3 regions of the Klebsiella sp. B345 genome follow, and region 1 is predicted to be linked to each of the others. Evidence: predicted binding sites of a transcription regulator. Region 1 holds the regulator's gene; each other region holds the start of a gene.
What was found. The regulator ArgR, encoded in region 1, controls arginine synthesis, uptake and breakdown. The targets are predictions, from matches to a motif close to ANTGAATAAAAATACANT.
Positions count from the first base shown of each region.

Region 2: argC (N-acetyl-gamma-glutamyl-phosphate reductase) is a predicted target of ArgR. The motif match lies at 2,673-2,690, and genes of this name have one in related genera.
Region 3: argF (ornithine carbamoyltransferase) is a predicted target of ArgR. The motif match lies at 2,602-2,619, and genes of this name have one in related genera.

Region 1 is NZ_CP180443.1:2,425,123-2,429,382, forward strand. Features, by position in the region: gene degS (outer membrane-stress sensor serine endopeptidase DegS) at 1-752, shown strand, start outside; gene mdh (malate dehydrogenase) at 811-1,749, opposite strand; gene argR (transcriptional regulator ArgR) at 2,165-2,635, shown strand; gene yhcN (peroxide/acid stress response protein YhcN) at 2,989-3,252, shown strand; gene yhcN-B (DUF1471 family stress response protein YhcN-B) at 3,355-3,621, shown strand; gene ACMYSO_RS11425 (barstar family protein) at 3,672-3,947, opposite strand; gene aaeB (p-hydroxybenzoic acid efflux pump subunit AaeB) at 4,102-4,260, opposite strand, start outside.
Region 2 is NZ_CP180443.1:3,090,958-3,095,217, reverse strand. Features, by position in the region: gene argH (argininosuccinate lyase) at 1-702, opposite strand, end outside; gene argB (acetylglutamate kinase) at 773-1,549, opposite strand; gene argC (N-acetyl-gamma-glutamyl-phosphate reductase) at 1,556-2,560, opposite strand; gene argE (acetylornithine deacetylase) at 2,738-3,889, shown strand; gene ppc (phosphoenolpyruvate carboxylase) at 4,145-4,260, shown strand, end outside.
Region 3 is NZ_CP180443.1:3,500,826-3,505,085, forward strand. Features, by position in the region: gene pyrB (aspartate carbamoyltransferase) at 1-738, opposite strand, end outside; gene ACMYSO_RS16425 (pyrBI operon leader peptide) at 741-800, opposite strand; gene ACMYSO_RS16430 (pyrBI operon leader peptide) at 775-879, opposite strand; gene ACMYSO_RS16435 (YhcH/YjgK/YiaL family protein) at 1,073-1,525, shown strand; gene argF (ornithine carbamoyltransferase) at 1,571-2,575, opposite strand; gene rraB (ribonuclease E inhibitor RraB) at 2,738-3,163, shown strand; gene miaE (tRNA isopentenyl-2-thiomethyl-A-37 hydroxylase MiaE) at 3,308-4,072, shown strand; gene ACMYSO_RS16455 (GNAT family N-acetyltransferase) at 4,116-4,260, opposite strand, start outside.

The sequences.
Region 1 (4,260 bases):
TTGCCCTACAGGATGGCCGGGTCTTTGAAGCGTTACTGGTGGGCTCTGATACGCTGACCGATCTTGCCGTCCTGAAGATTAACGCCAACTCCGGCTTGCCGGTTATCCCGATCAACCCTAAAAGGGTACCGCATATCGGTGATGTGGTGCTGGCGATTGGTAACCCCTACAACCTTGGGCAGACGATTACCCAAGGTATTATCAGCGCCACCGGTCGTATTGGCCTGAACCCCACCGGGCGTCAGAATTTCCTGCAGACCGATGCTTCCATTAACCACGGTAACTCCGGCGGCGCACTGGTGAACTCGCTGGGCGAGCTGATGGGCATCAACACGCTGTCATTTGATAAAAGCAATGATGGCGAAACACCTGAAGGGATCGGCTTTGCCATTCCGTTCCAGCTGGCTACCAAAATTATGGATAAGCTTATCCGCGATGGTCGGGTGATCCGCGGCTATATCGGCATCAGCGGTCGTGAGATTGCCCCACTGCATGCGCAGGGCGGCGGGATCGATCAGCTGCAAGGGATTGTGGTCAATGATGTTGCTCCGGATGGTCCGGCAGCTCAGGCCGGGATCCGCGCCAATGACGTAATCGTCTCCGTGAATGACAAACCGGCCGTCTCCGCACTTGAGACTATGGATCAGGTCGCGGAAATCCGCCCTGGATCAGAAATTCCGGTGATTATTATGCGTGATGACAAGAAGATCACTCTGCATATTGCCGTTCAGGAATACCCGGCGACCAACTAGCAGACATAAAAAAACCGGAGCGACTCGCTGGCTCCGGTTTTTTTAATCCATCACACGCTTACTTGTTGACGAAATCTTCGCCCATAGCGATATCTTTCTTCAGCGTATCCAGCATCCCTTCCAGCGCCTGCTGTTCAAATGCACTGAGCTTGCCGATCGGCTGGCGCGCCTCCACACCATTTTTACCAAGCAGCAGCGGCTGGGAGAAGAAACGCGCGTACTGACCATCGCCTTCCACGTAAGCACATTCCACCACCCCTTTTTCGCCTTGCATTGCCCGAACTAAGGACAAGCCGAAACGTGCGGCAGCCTGGCCCATCGAAAGCGTCGCCGAACCGCCACCGGCTTTTGCTTCCACCACTTCGGTGCCGGCGTTCTGGATACGTTTTGTCAGGTCGGCAACTTCCTGATCGCTGAAGCTCACGCCCGCAATCTGTGACAGTAACGGCAGGATCGTCACGCCGGAGTGGCCGCCAATCACCGGGACTTCGATATCTGATGCCGATTTATCTTTTAGCTCAGCCACAAAGGTGTTCGAACGGATGATGTCCAGCGTGGTCACGCCAAACAGTTTGTTCTTGTCGTAAACGCCGGCTTTTTTCAGCACTTCTGCAGCAATGGCCACCGTGGTATTCACCGGATTGGTAATAATACCGATGCAGGCCTGCGGGCAGGTTTTCGCAATCTGTTGTACCAGATTCTTCACAATGCCGGCGTTAACATTAAATAAATCGGAGCGATCCATGCCTGGCTTACGGGCTACGCCAGCAGAAATCAACACGACATCCGCCCCGACAAGCGCTGGAATGGCGTCTTCACCGCAGAAACCTTTAATTTTCACATCGGTAGGAATATGGCTAAGATCAACCGCCACGCCCGGCGTGACCGGAGCAATGTCGTACAACGAGAGTTCTGAACCTGAAGGCAGTTGGGTCTTAAGTAGTAGGGCAAGCGCCTGGCCAATTCCACCAGCAGCGCCGAGGACTGCAACTTTCATCCTAAACTCCTTATTATGGTTAATATCGTCTTTCGTTATTCCGTCGCCTGGACCTTAATTCACAAGATAAACAATTACAATCAGTATGGTTGAATAATGCGGACTGTTGCTCAGTGATGCATCAGCTTCGCATTTTCATCCTTGAGGGTGACTACCCGGCACAATACTTCACCGGATCGACTATTGGTTACAATACACCCAGCCTGCTCGGCAAAACAACATCATTCTCATAACAATTAATTTACTTTTACAGCGATTTACGGGCTGTGATGAAGGCATGTTCCTTCGCAGGGTTATTTGCTAAAATATGCCCCCTTCATAACATTATTTACTTTATCCCTCTGCGGATTATTTGCATAAAAATTCATTACTATGCATAATGATGTTGTTTTTACCACCATAATTTGGGTGACTTATGCGAAGTTCGGCAAAACAAGAAGAACTGGTTAAAGCGTTTAAACTGCTGCTTAAAGAAGAAAAGTTCAGCTCTCAAGGCGAGATTGTCCAAGCGCTGCAGGAAGAAGGTTTCGATAATATTAACCAATCGAAAGTCTCCCGCATGCTGACAAAATTTGGCGCGGTGCGTACCCGGAACGCCAAAATGGAGATGGTCTATTGCCTGCCTGCCGAACTTGGCGTCCCGACAACCTCCAGCCCACTGAAGAATCTGGTCCTCGATATCGACTATAACGATGCCGTGGTAGTGATTCATACCAGCCCAGGTGCTGCGCAGTTGATTGCCCGCCTGCTGGACTCCCTCGGCAAAGCGGAAGGCATTCTTGGCAGTATTGCCGGTGATGACACCATCTTTACCACCCCGGCCAGAGGATTTACCGTCAAAGATCTGCACGACGCAATTTTGGTGCTGTTCGAACAAGAACTGTAAGCCCCTTCCCTCTGGCGCCCGCCAGGGGGCTCACTCAAAAACGCAGCATTTCTTTAACATTTAGTGTGGTTTTCCGCCTCTATACATTCCTTTACCGAATGACTGCGTCTAAAACGCACAAAATATCAAATTAACCTATCCATATGATTTTATTCGCTATAACACCTAGTCATGGCGAAAAAATGACATTCCTAATACTTATACGTTATAAAAACGACAATTCCTTGCAATTATTTACTCATAAAACAATTAGCACGGTATTAATATTTTCAGTGATTAGTGTATACTTGATTTTGTGATGAGGGTCACGAAACAAAGAGCCCTCAATAATAAGATTCGACGAGGTGAACATCATGAAAATCAAAACAACTGTAGCTGCACTCAGCATTCTGTCGGTTCTCTCCTTTGGCGCTTTCGCCGCTGACTCGATTAATAGCGAGCAGGCGCAAGGCCGTCAGTCAATCGGCACCGTTTCCGTCGGCGCGGTGAGCGCATCTCCGATGGATATGCATGAAATGCTGAACCAGAAAGCTCAGGAAGAAGGTGCTTCTTCCTATCGCATTATCGAAGCCCGCACCGGTGACCACTGGCACGCAACGGCTGAGCTTTATAAATAAGATTTAACGATTGTCGGTTATTAACTGAATACGAATATTCCCAGCGGCCCAGGTTCATATGACACCTCCCGCCGCTGCAACATTATGGTTGGAGTAAAGATTATGAAAAGTGCAATGATCATCGCATCCCTGGGCCTGGCTTCCGTTCTCTCCTTCGGCGCGAATGCCGCCGTGAACCAGGTCAGCGCAGAACAAGCTCAAAATCTGCAGTCTATGGGTACCGTGTCTGTTTCTCAGGTAGGCAGCGCCCCGATGGATATGCGTCAGGAACTGGCGGCGAAAGCCGAGAAAGAAGGCGCAAGCAGCTACCGCATTATTGAAGCCCGTACCGGCGATAGCTGGCACGCTACAGCTGAGTTGTACAAATAAACCCTCGTCGTCTATTCCGACGACTTGCCCCCGCCTGTCGGGGGCTTTTTTTATGCCTGTCTGGCATTAAAGCGTAGCTCCCCTTCCAGCTCTTCTTCCGCTTCATCAAACAGCAATATCAACGCCCCAAAGCGCCGACGCTGCTTATCACTCAAGTGAATAAACTCAATCTCCAGCGGCAACGGCAGCAGTCCTCCGGTAACCACTTCCCACAAAGAGTCCAGATTATTCACCTTGTCACGATTGAGCGTGAAGGTCCGTGAGAATTCACGATAGAAATCCTGCTGTTCGGCTATATCATCGAAATCAAAGGTATAGATAGTCATCGCCCGCACCCTGTCAATATCGCGCTATTGTCACCCGTCCCGATACTCTTTCTGCGCCGGGTTTTCCACCCGCTCTCCTGTACACAACGTAAACGTCCTCGACGCTTAAGTATAGTGATAAAAAAACCGACGCTTCAGGCGTCGGTTCAGAGGGTTAGCTGTTGGTGAGAGCTTGCTGGTATTTCCGCAGCATCTCCACCAGCCTTCGAACGGGTTCGGTCACCTGCGGTGACGCTTCCCAGAGCTGCAGTTTTTCCTGATAAACATCCAGCTCCTCTAACAAGCGAGCAAAATAGCGACGCCGCTTATCATC
Region 2 (4,260 bases), 670 kb from region 1:
GTGGTCACGGTCAGAAACGCTATCGAGGCTGTTGCGGGTCGCCGAGGCAAAACCCAGCCAGCCGGCCAGCTGCTCGCGGTCGATGTCATAGGCGGTGCCCGCCAGCGCACCGCAGCCCAGCGGGCTGACATCCAGACGTTTCAGGGCATCCTGCAGACGGCTTTCATCACGCGCCAGCATTTCAACATACGCCAGGCACCAGTGGGCAAAGGTTACCGGCTGCGCGCGTTGCAGGTGGGTATACCCCGGCATCACCGCATCCTGGTTGCCCTGTGCCGTCTCCACCAGCGCACTTTGCAGCTGGCGGTTGGCCGACAGCAGCTCGGCGACCGTGTCTTTACACCACAGCTTCAGGTCAGTAGCGACCTGATCGTTACGGCTACGCCCGGTATGCAGCTTCTTGCCCAGTTGACCCACTTTGTCGATCAGCTTGCCTTCTACCCAGCTGTGAATATCTTCCGCGTCGCTTTCAAGGATTTGCTGCGGATTCGCCCGCACCTCTTCCAACAGCACACCTAACGCCTCTTCCAGCTGCTGCTGCTCGGCGGCACTCAGCACGCCCACCGTCACCAGCGCTTTAGACCAGGCGACAGAGCCAACAATATCCTGCTCCGCCAGGCGATAGTCGAAGCGCAAAGAGTCGTTGAACTGTTTGAACCGCTGATCGGCTGCCTGAGTAAAACGCCCGCCCCAAAGTGCCATAATGTGCTTCCTTCAAATTTGGTTTTATGCTGCCGGGAAGCCCTGTGCCCCCGTCTTCAACTGTGTTAAATCAGGCCAGAATACGCGTGCCGATAGGCGTGCCGTTAAACAACGCCGGCAGTTGCTCCGCATGGCGCCATGAGGCGATATCTACCGGACGACCCAGCGTGCGCGCCGCATCCAGTGCCGCATTTACCTTCACAATCATACCGTCGGTAATAATGCCTTGCTCGATCAGCTGCTCTGCCTTCGCCGCGGTCATCTCCGCAATACGCTGGCCTTTACCATCAAGAATGCCGCTGACATCGGACAGCAGAATCAGGTCCGCACCGAGCGTTGCCGCCAGCGCGGTCGCTGCCTGGTCGGCATTCACGTTCATCAGTTGCCCTTCATCGGTAACCCCGATGGAGCTGACCACTGGCAGATAGCCGCCCGCCAGCAGAGTGTTAATCAGCGCAGGCGAACCCGGCTGCGCCAGACCGACGTGGCCCAGCTCTTCGTCCAGCTGTGTCACCTTAACGCTATCGCCATCGCCGAGGAACAGGCCCACGGAAGCCAGATGGTGTTTTTTCGCCCAGGCCAGCAGCGTTTTATTGGCGGTTCCCGCCAGCGCGCCGGTAATAATATCAATCTGATCCGCTGGCGTGACCCGCAGGCCATTTTTCTTGTTCACCGGCAGGTTGAGCTGCTTCATCAACTCATCTACTACACAGCCGCCACCGTGCACGATAATCAGCGGGCGATGATGGGCTTCACGGTAATTCACCAGCGCGGTAAACAGGCGCTCCAGCGCTTCTTCGCTATCGAGTAACACGCCGCCGAGCTTAATTATTAATGGGTTCATCATCACACCTTAAATAAGAGACTGCGTCTCAGCGTAGCCGAAACGAATATTCGCGCACTGTATTGCCTGTGCCGCCGCACCTTTCAACAGGTTATCTTCCGCCGCCACCACAATAATGTGCTGGTCCTGAACGGCAAAACCGATATCACAGAATGGCAGACCCACGACGTTTTTCAATGCCGGCACGCCTTTATCATATAAACGGACCAGCGGCTTATTGGCATAGGCCTGCTGGAACACGGCGGCAACCTGATCTTTGCTCACGCCAGGCTTCAGGCGGCAGGTAATGGTTTCGAGGATCCCACGTTTAAAATTACCAAGGTGAGGGGTAAAAATAACCTCCGCGCCAAGGTGGGTGGAGATTTCCGGGTGGTGACGATGATTGAATACGCCATACGGCTGCAGGCTGACTTCACAGAAGCTATTGCTGATGGCCGCTTTACGCCCTGCGCCGCTGACGCCGCTGGTCGCATTGATCACCGGCCACTGGTTCAGATCCAGCAGGTCCGCATCGATCAACGGTTTCAATGACAACTGAGCCGCCGTCGGATAACAGCCCGGGACAGCGACTAAATTCGCCTCTTTCAGCGCATCGGCGTTCCACTCAGCCAGACCGTAAACCGCCTGCTCAAGCAGGGCCGGATGCTGATGAGTGAAACCGTAATATTTTTCGTAAAACGCACCGTCGTTCACGCGGAAGGCGCCAGACAGGTCGAACACCACGCAGCCTGCGGCAAGAAACTGCGGCGCCAGGTCGTGGCTCACTTCATGTGCGGTCGCAAGGAAGACAACATCGACGCCGGCGCTAAATTCGCTGATATCTGACATCGGCTGCAGCGGCAGATCCACAATGCCTTTCAGCTGCGGATGCAAATCGGAAACTAATTTCCCTGCATCATTGCTTTGCGCGGAGACCGTCAAAGCGGTTATGGTCATATGAGGATGGCGATTTACATAGGTCACTAGCTCTGCGCCGGCATAACCGCTGGCACCCACAATCAGCGTCTTCAACATCGGGGCTCTTCACCTTCTTACGTCATATTTGCCCAGGAAGCATTTCGCTTCCTCACCCAGTTAAGCCGTAAGAGTCTCCCTGCGTTTTATGGGTTTTCTTACGCTCAACGATAATGTATTTTTATTCATAAATAATGCATGAATATTGATACTATCATGACCCGAGGTGTGTCAACAATGAAAAACAATTTACCGCCCTTTATCGAGATTTACCGCGCATTGATCGCCACACCTTCCATCAGTGCAACCGAAGAAGCGCTAGATCAAAGTAATGAGACTTTAATCAATTTACTCGCTGGCTGGTTCCGCGATATTGGCTTCAATGTTGAAGTCCAGCCGGTGCCGGAGACGCGTAATAAATTCAATTTGTTGGCCAGTACCGGCCACGGCGCAGGCGGCCTGCTGCTCGCCGGGCATACCGACACCGTGCCGTTTGATGACGGCCGCTGGACCCGCGATCCTTTCGCCCTGACCGAGCACGACAACAAACTGTACGGCCTCGGCACCGCCGACATGAAAGGCTTTTTCGCCTTTATCCTTGATGCCCTGCGCGATGTCGATGTCAGCACGCTGAAAAAGCCGCTCTACATCCTGGCCACCGCCGATGAAGAGACCAGTATGGCCGGCGCCCGTTACTTTGCCGAAACCACCCAGCTGCGTCCGGACTGCGCCATCATCGGTGAACCGACCTCTCTGCAGCCGGTGCGCGCGCATAAAGGCCATATGTCCAACGCGATTCGCATCCAGGGCCAGTCCGGCCACTCCAGCGATCCGGCGCGCGGTGTGAACGCCATTGAGCTGATGTACGATGCCATCGGCCGCATCATGCAGCTACGCGACGACTTAAAAGAGCGTTATCACTATGCGGCGTTTACCGTGCCGTATCCAACGCTCAACCTCGGCGCGATTCACGGCGGCGATGCCTCAAACCGTATCTGCGCCTGCTGTGAACTGCATATGGATATTCGCCCGCTGCCGGGTATGACGCTCAACGATCTTAACGGGCTGCTGGATGAAGCGCTGGCGCCGGTAAGCGAACGCTGGCCGGGCCGCCTGACGGTATCCGAACTGCATCCGCCCATTCCTGGTTACGAATGTCCACCAGACCACCGTCTGGTTCAGGTCGTGGAAAAACTGCTCGGTGCCCAAACCGAAGTGGTGAACTACTGCACCGAGGCGCCGTTTATCCAGACGTTGTGCCCGACGTTAGTATTAGGCCCGGGCTCCATTAACCAGGCCCACCAGCCGGATGAATACCTGGAAACCCGGTTTATTAAGCCAACCCGGGAGCTAATAACCCAGGTTGTCCATCATTTCTGCTGGCATTAAGGGCAGTCCGTTCCCGTCGCTTTTGCCAGGGCGGGACGGTGATTCTGGTCACATTTCCATAAGTAATGCTTATCAGGGGACCCCTGAGTTAAATTTCGCAAATTACCGTCATTTATTCGTTTGCTGAAGCGATTTCGCAACAATTGACGTGGGGGTTTTTACGTGGCTTTATAAAAGACGGCTGCTTATCCGATGCTCACTGTTGCAGAGCGCCGGATATAACAAAATAAAATGAGATGGGGTGTCTGGGGTAACATGAACGAACAATATTCCGCTTTGCGTAGTAATGTCAGTATGCTCGGTAAGGTACTAGGCGATACCATCAAGGATGCACTGGGAGAGAACATTCTTGATCGTGTCGAAACTATCCG
Region 3 (4,260 bases), 1.1 Mb from region 1:
CGCCTTCACGTTGGCGTATTCGGACGGGTCGAGACGCTCTTTCTGCACGCGGGTCATGTAGAGAATATCCACCTCCTCCATCACTTCATCAATGGCGCTATGCACGCTCCAGGCAATCCCTTTCTCATCCAGCATATCAAGGATGTACTGCGGCATGGCTAATGCGTCCGGGGCGATAAAGTAGAAGCGGTTGCCGTTAAACTTCGCCAGCGCCTGGGTCAGGGAGTGGACGGTGCGGCCATACTTGAGGTCGCCGACCATCGCGACGTTGAGGTTTTCCAGACGGCCCTGGGTTTCCTGAATGGTGAACAGATCCAGCAGGGTTTGCGTTGGGTGCTGGTTGGCACCATCGCCGGCGTTGAGGACCGGAATGCCGCCGGAAAACTCGGTTGCCAGTCGTGAGGCCCCTTCCTGCGGATGACGCATCACGATAGCGTCGACATAGGTGCTGATGACCGAAATGGTATCGGCCAGGGTTTCCCCTTTTTTGCCCAGCGAGGTGTTGCTGCTGTCAGAGAACCCTACCACGCTGGCGCCCAGGCGGTGCATCGAGGTTTCAAACGACAGGCGGGTACGGGTGGAGGCTTCAAAGAAGCAACTGGCGATAACCTTATGCTTCAGCAGTTCTGGCTGTGGGTTGGCTTTGAGTTTTGCAGCGGTCGCCAGCACCAGTTCGAGGTCTTCTCGGCTGAGATCGTTTATGGAAATGATATGTTTTTGATATAGCGGGTTAGCCATGTTTATCTCCTGACGCCTGGGCAAAAAAAAAGCCCCTTAAATAAGGGGCTTCGAGAATTCATTGAGCAACGGAAAGAAAAACGCTACGCCAGCGCCTGTGTTCAGACGCGGTAAGACAGAATGTCGTACGCAGTAGACCATGCTTCCTCCCGGCAAATCGACCGGCATTATACGCAGCTCAAATTTCGGATCAAGTGATTAGTCCACAAACAAGAAAACGATTGCTTCAGGAAGCCTGCGTCAGCGCAAAAAACCATAAAAAAGAAGTGGTATGGCAGTGCGAAGGGGCGTATAAAAATAAAAATGAAAAGCTGTTTTATATTTGAGGGTTATTATGATCGTAGGTCACATTCATCATTTGCAAACCTGGCTGCCGGACGCGCTGCGTCAGGCGATTGAGCATGTTAAAGCGCATGTCACCGAGGAGACGCTGCCGGGAAAATACGATATTGACGGCAACAATGTGTTTTACCTGGTCTCGGAAGACACCACCGAGCCATTTGCTGCCCGTCGCGCCGAGTACCATGCGCGCTACCTGGATATCCAGATTGTCCTACGCGGTCAGGAGGCGATGACCTTCAGTACGCAGCCTGCTGGCACGCCGGACACCGACTGGCTGGAGGGGAAAGACATTGCGTTTCTCGCCGCCGGCGAGCAGGAAAAAACCGTGATTCTCAGCGAAGGTGACTTTGTGGTGTTTTACCCGGGCGAAGTTCACAAACCGCTGTGCGCCGCGGGCGAACCGGCCAAAGTGCGTAAAGTGGTGGTGAAGGTGCGGATGGCGTAACGGCGTTAACCCCGGTGGCGTTACGCCATCCGGGGATAGGCCACGTTATTTACTCAGCGTTGCGACCATCACCGCTTTAATGGTGTGCATGCGGTTTTCCGCCTGATCGAAGACGATACTTGCGGGCGACTCAAAGACCTCGTCGGTCACTTCCATGCCGCCGTGCAGGCCGTACTCTTCGGCCATCTGTTGGCCCAGGGTGGTTTGATCGTCATGGAACGCCGGCAGACAGTGCAGGAACTTAACCTGCGGGTTGCCGGTCAGCGCCATCATCTCGCTATTCACCTGATAGGCACGCAGCAGCGCGATGCGCTCCGCCCACTTCTCTTTGGCTTCACCCATAGATACCCAGACGTCGGTATAAATAAAGTCCGCGCCCTTCACGCCAGCGGCGATATCTTCGGTCAGGGTGATGTTGCCCCCGTGTTTCTGCGCCAGCGCCGTGCACTCGGCCACCAGACTCTCTTCCGGCCAGCAGTCCGCCGGGGCCACCAGACGCAGATCCAGCCCGGTCAGCGCGGCGGCTTCAAGCATAGAGTTACCCATATTGTTGCGGGCATCACCGGCATACACCAGCGTCATTTCGTTGAAGGCTTTGCCCGGCAGATGCTCCTGCATAGTCAGCAAATCGGCCAGCAGCTGGGTAGGGTGAAACTCGTTGGTCAGGCCGTTCCATACCGGGACGCCGGCATAGCTGGCGAGCGTCTCGACGATTTCCTGGCCATGACCGCGATACTGAATACCGTCATACATCCGCCCCAGCACGCGAGCGGTATCTTTAATCGATTCTTTATGGCCAATCTGGCTGCCGCTTGGCCCGAGATAGGTCACTCGGGCGCCCTGGTCAAATGCGGCAACTTCGAAAGAGCATCGTGTACGGGTAGAGTCTTTTTCGAAGATGAGCGCGATGTTTTTTCCAGCAAGGTGTTGGATTTCAATGCCGTTTTTTTTGTCGGTTTTCAGTCTGGCGGCCAGCGCCAACAGGGCAGTGATTTCTGCAGGGGTAAAATCAAGCAACTTTAAAAAATGTTTCTGATAAAACGCGGACATGGTTCCCTCGCTGGCTTAAGCCACTTATTGAATTAAAATTCAATTTATATGTATGAATATTCATTTGCAACCCCGTTTCACAAATCTTTTGCACAAAGGTGGAGGCAATCACGGCGGTATGTGACAATAGAAGTATCTGTCGCACATTATGAGGAACGAGCCATGGCAAACCCGGAACTACTGGAAGAACAGCGTGAAGAAACGCGTCTGATTATCGAAGAACTGCTCGAAGACGGCAGCGACCCTGATGCGCTGTACACTATCGAGCATCATCTCTCCGCCGATGACTTTGAAACTCTGGAGAAAGTGGCAGTAGAAGCTTTCAAAATGGGCTACGAAGTGACCGAGCCGGAAGAGCTGGAAGTCGAAGAAGGCGAAGTGGTTATCTGCTGCGATATCCTGAGCGAAAGTGCGTTGAAAGTGGAACTGATTGATGCCCAGGTGGAGCAGCTGCTGAACCTGGCTGAGAAATTCGGCGTTGAATATGACGGTTGGGGAACCTACTACGAAGACCCTAACGGCGAAGACGGTGACGAAGAAGACGACGAAGATCTCGTCGATGAAGACGACGACGGCGTTCGTCACTAAGTAAGCCTGCACGTCATCCATCAGGCACTTCTCTGTTGGCGATACTCAGAAACCCCGGCGACATAGCGACTATGCCGTCGGGGTTTTTCGCCTTAATGTACCTGATCGATCCTGCGTATCGTTGGCGTAGAGCAAGGAACTTTAATGGACTACCCGCAAATACTCGCCCCTGTACTCAATTTTCTCCACTGCCCGACGCCACAGGCATGGATTGATGAAGCCCGTAAGCCAGAAAACCTGCCGCTGCTGCTGACCGACCACATGGTCTGCGAGCTTAAAGCGGCGCAGAACGCATTGCTGCTGGTGCGCAAATATGTCGCCGATAAAAGTGGGGCCGATGAGCTGCTGGCCTGCCTGAAGCCGTATGAAGACTTTACCTATCGTTGGGGGCCTGAGCCGGATTTTGTCGCGCTGCATAAACAGATCAATAAAAGCACGATGCCGCAGACCGGCGACCCCTGGGGGCGCCAACTGGTGGACAATATGGTGCTGCTGATTAAAGAAGAGCTGCATCACTTCTGGCAGGTGCGGGAGATGATGCTGGCGCACGATATCCCTTACGTCAAAATGACTGCCAGCAACTACGCGCGCGGATTACGCAGAGAGGTGCGTTCTCACGAACCGGTGATGCTTATCGATAAACTGATTTGCGGGGCTTACATCGAGGCGCGCTCCTGTGAGCGTTTTGCAGCGCTGGCGCCGTGGCTGAACGACGATCTGCAGAAGTTCTATTTGTCGCTGTTGCGCTCCGAGGCGCGGCATTATCAGGATTACCTGGATTTAGCGCAGCAGATTGCCGACGAGGATATCAGCGAGCGTATCCGCCAGCTTGGCGAAGCGGAGGCGGCGCTGATTCTCGCACCAGAAGCCGAGCTTCGCTTCCACAGCGGCGTGCCGGCCAGCGCCTGAGAGAATGAGCCCGTAGCCCGGGGAGGATCGCGGTGCTGAGAGGCTACAGCGCTTTGAGCATCCGGACTTCGCAGTCCACATGGCCGGTACGGCCCAGCGGCGCGTCGATATGCTGGAAGCCAAGGTGTTCATATAACCCGACGGCTTCTTTCAAAAAGGCGGTAGTTTCCAGATAGCAGCGTTTGAAC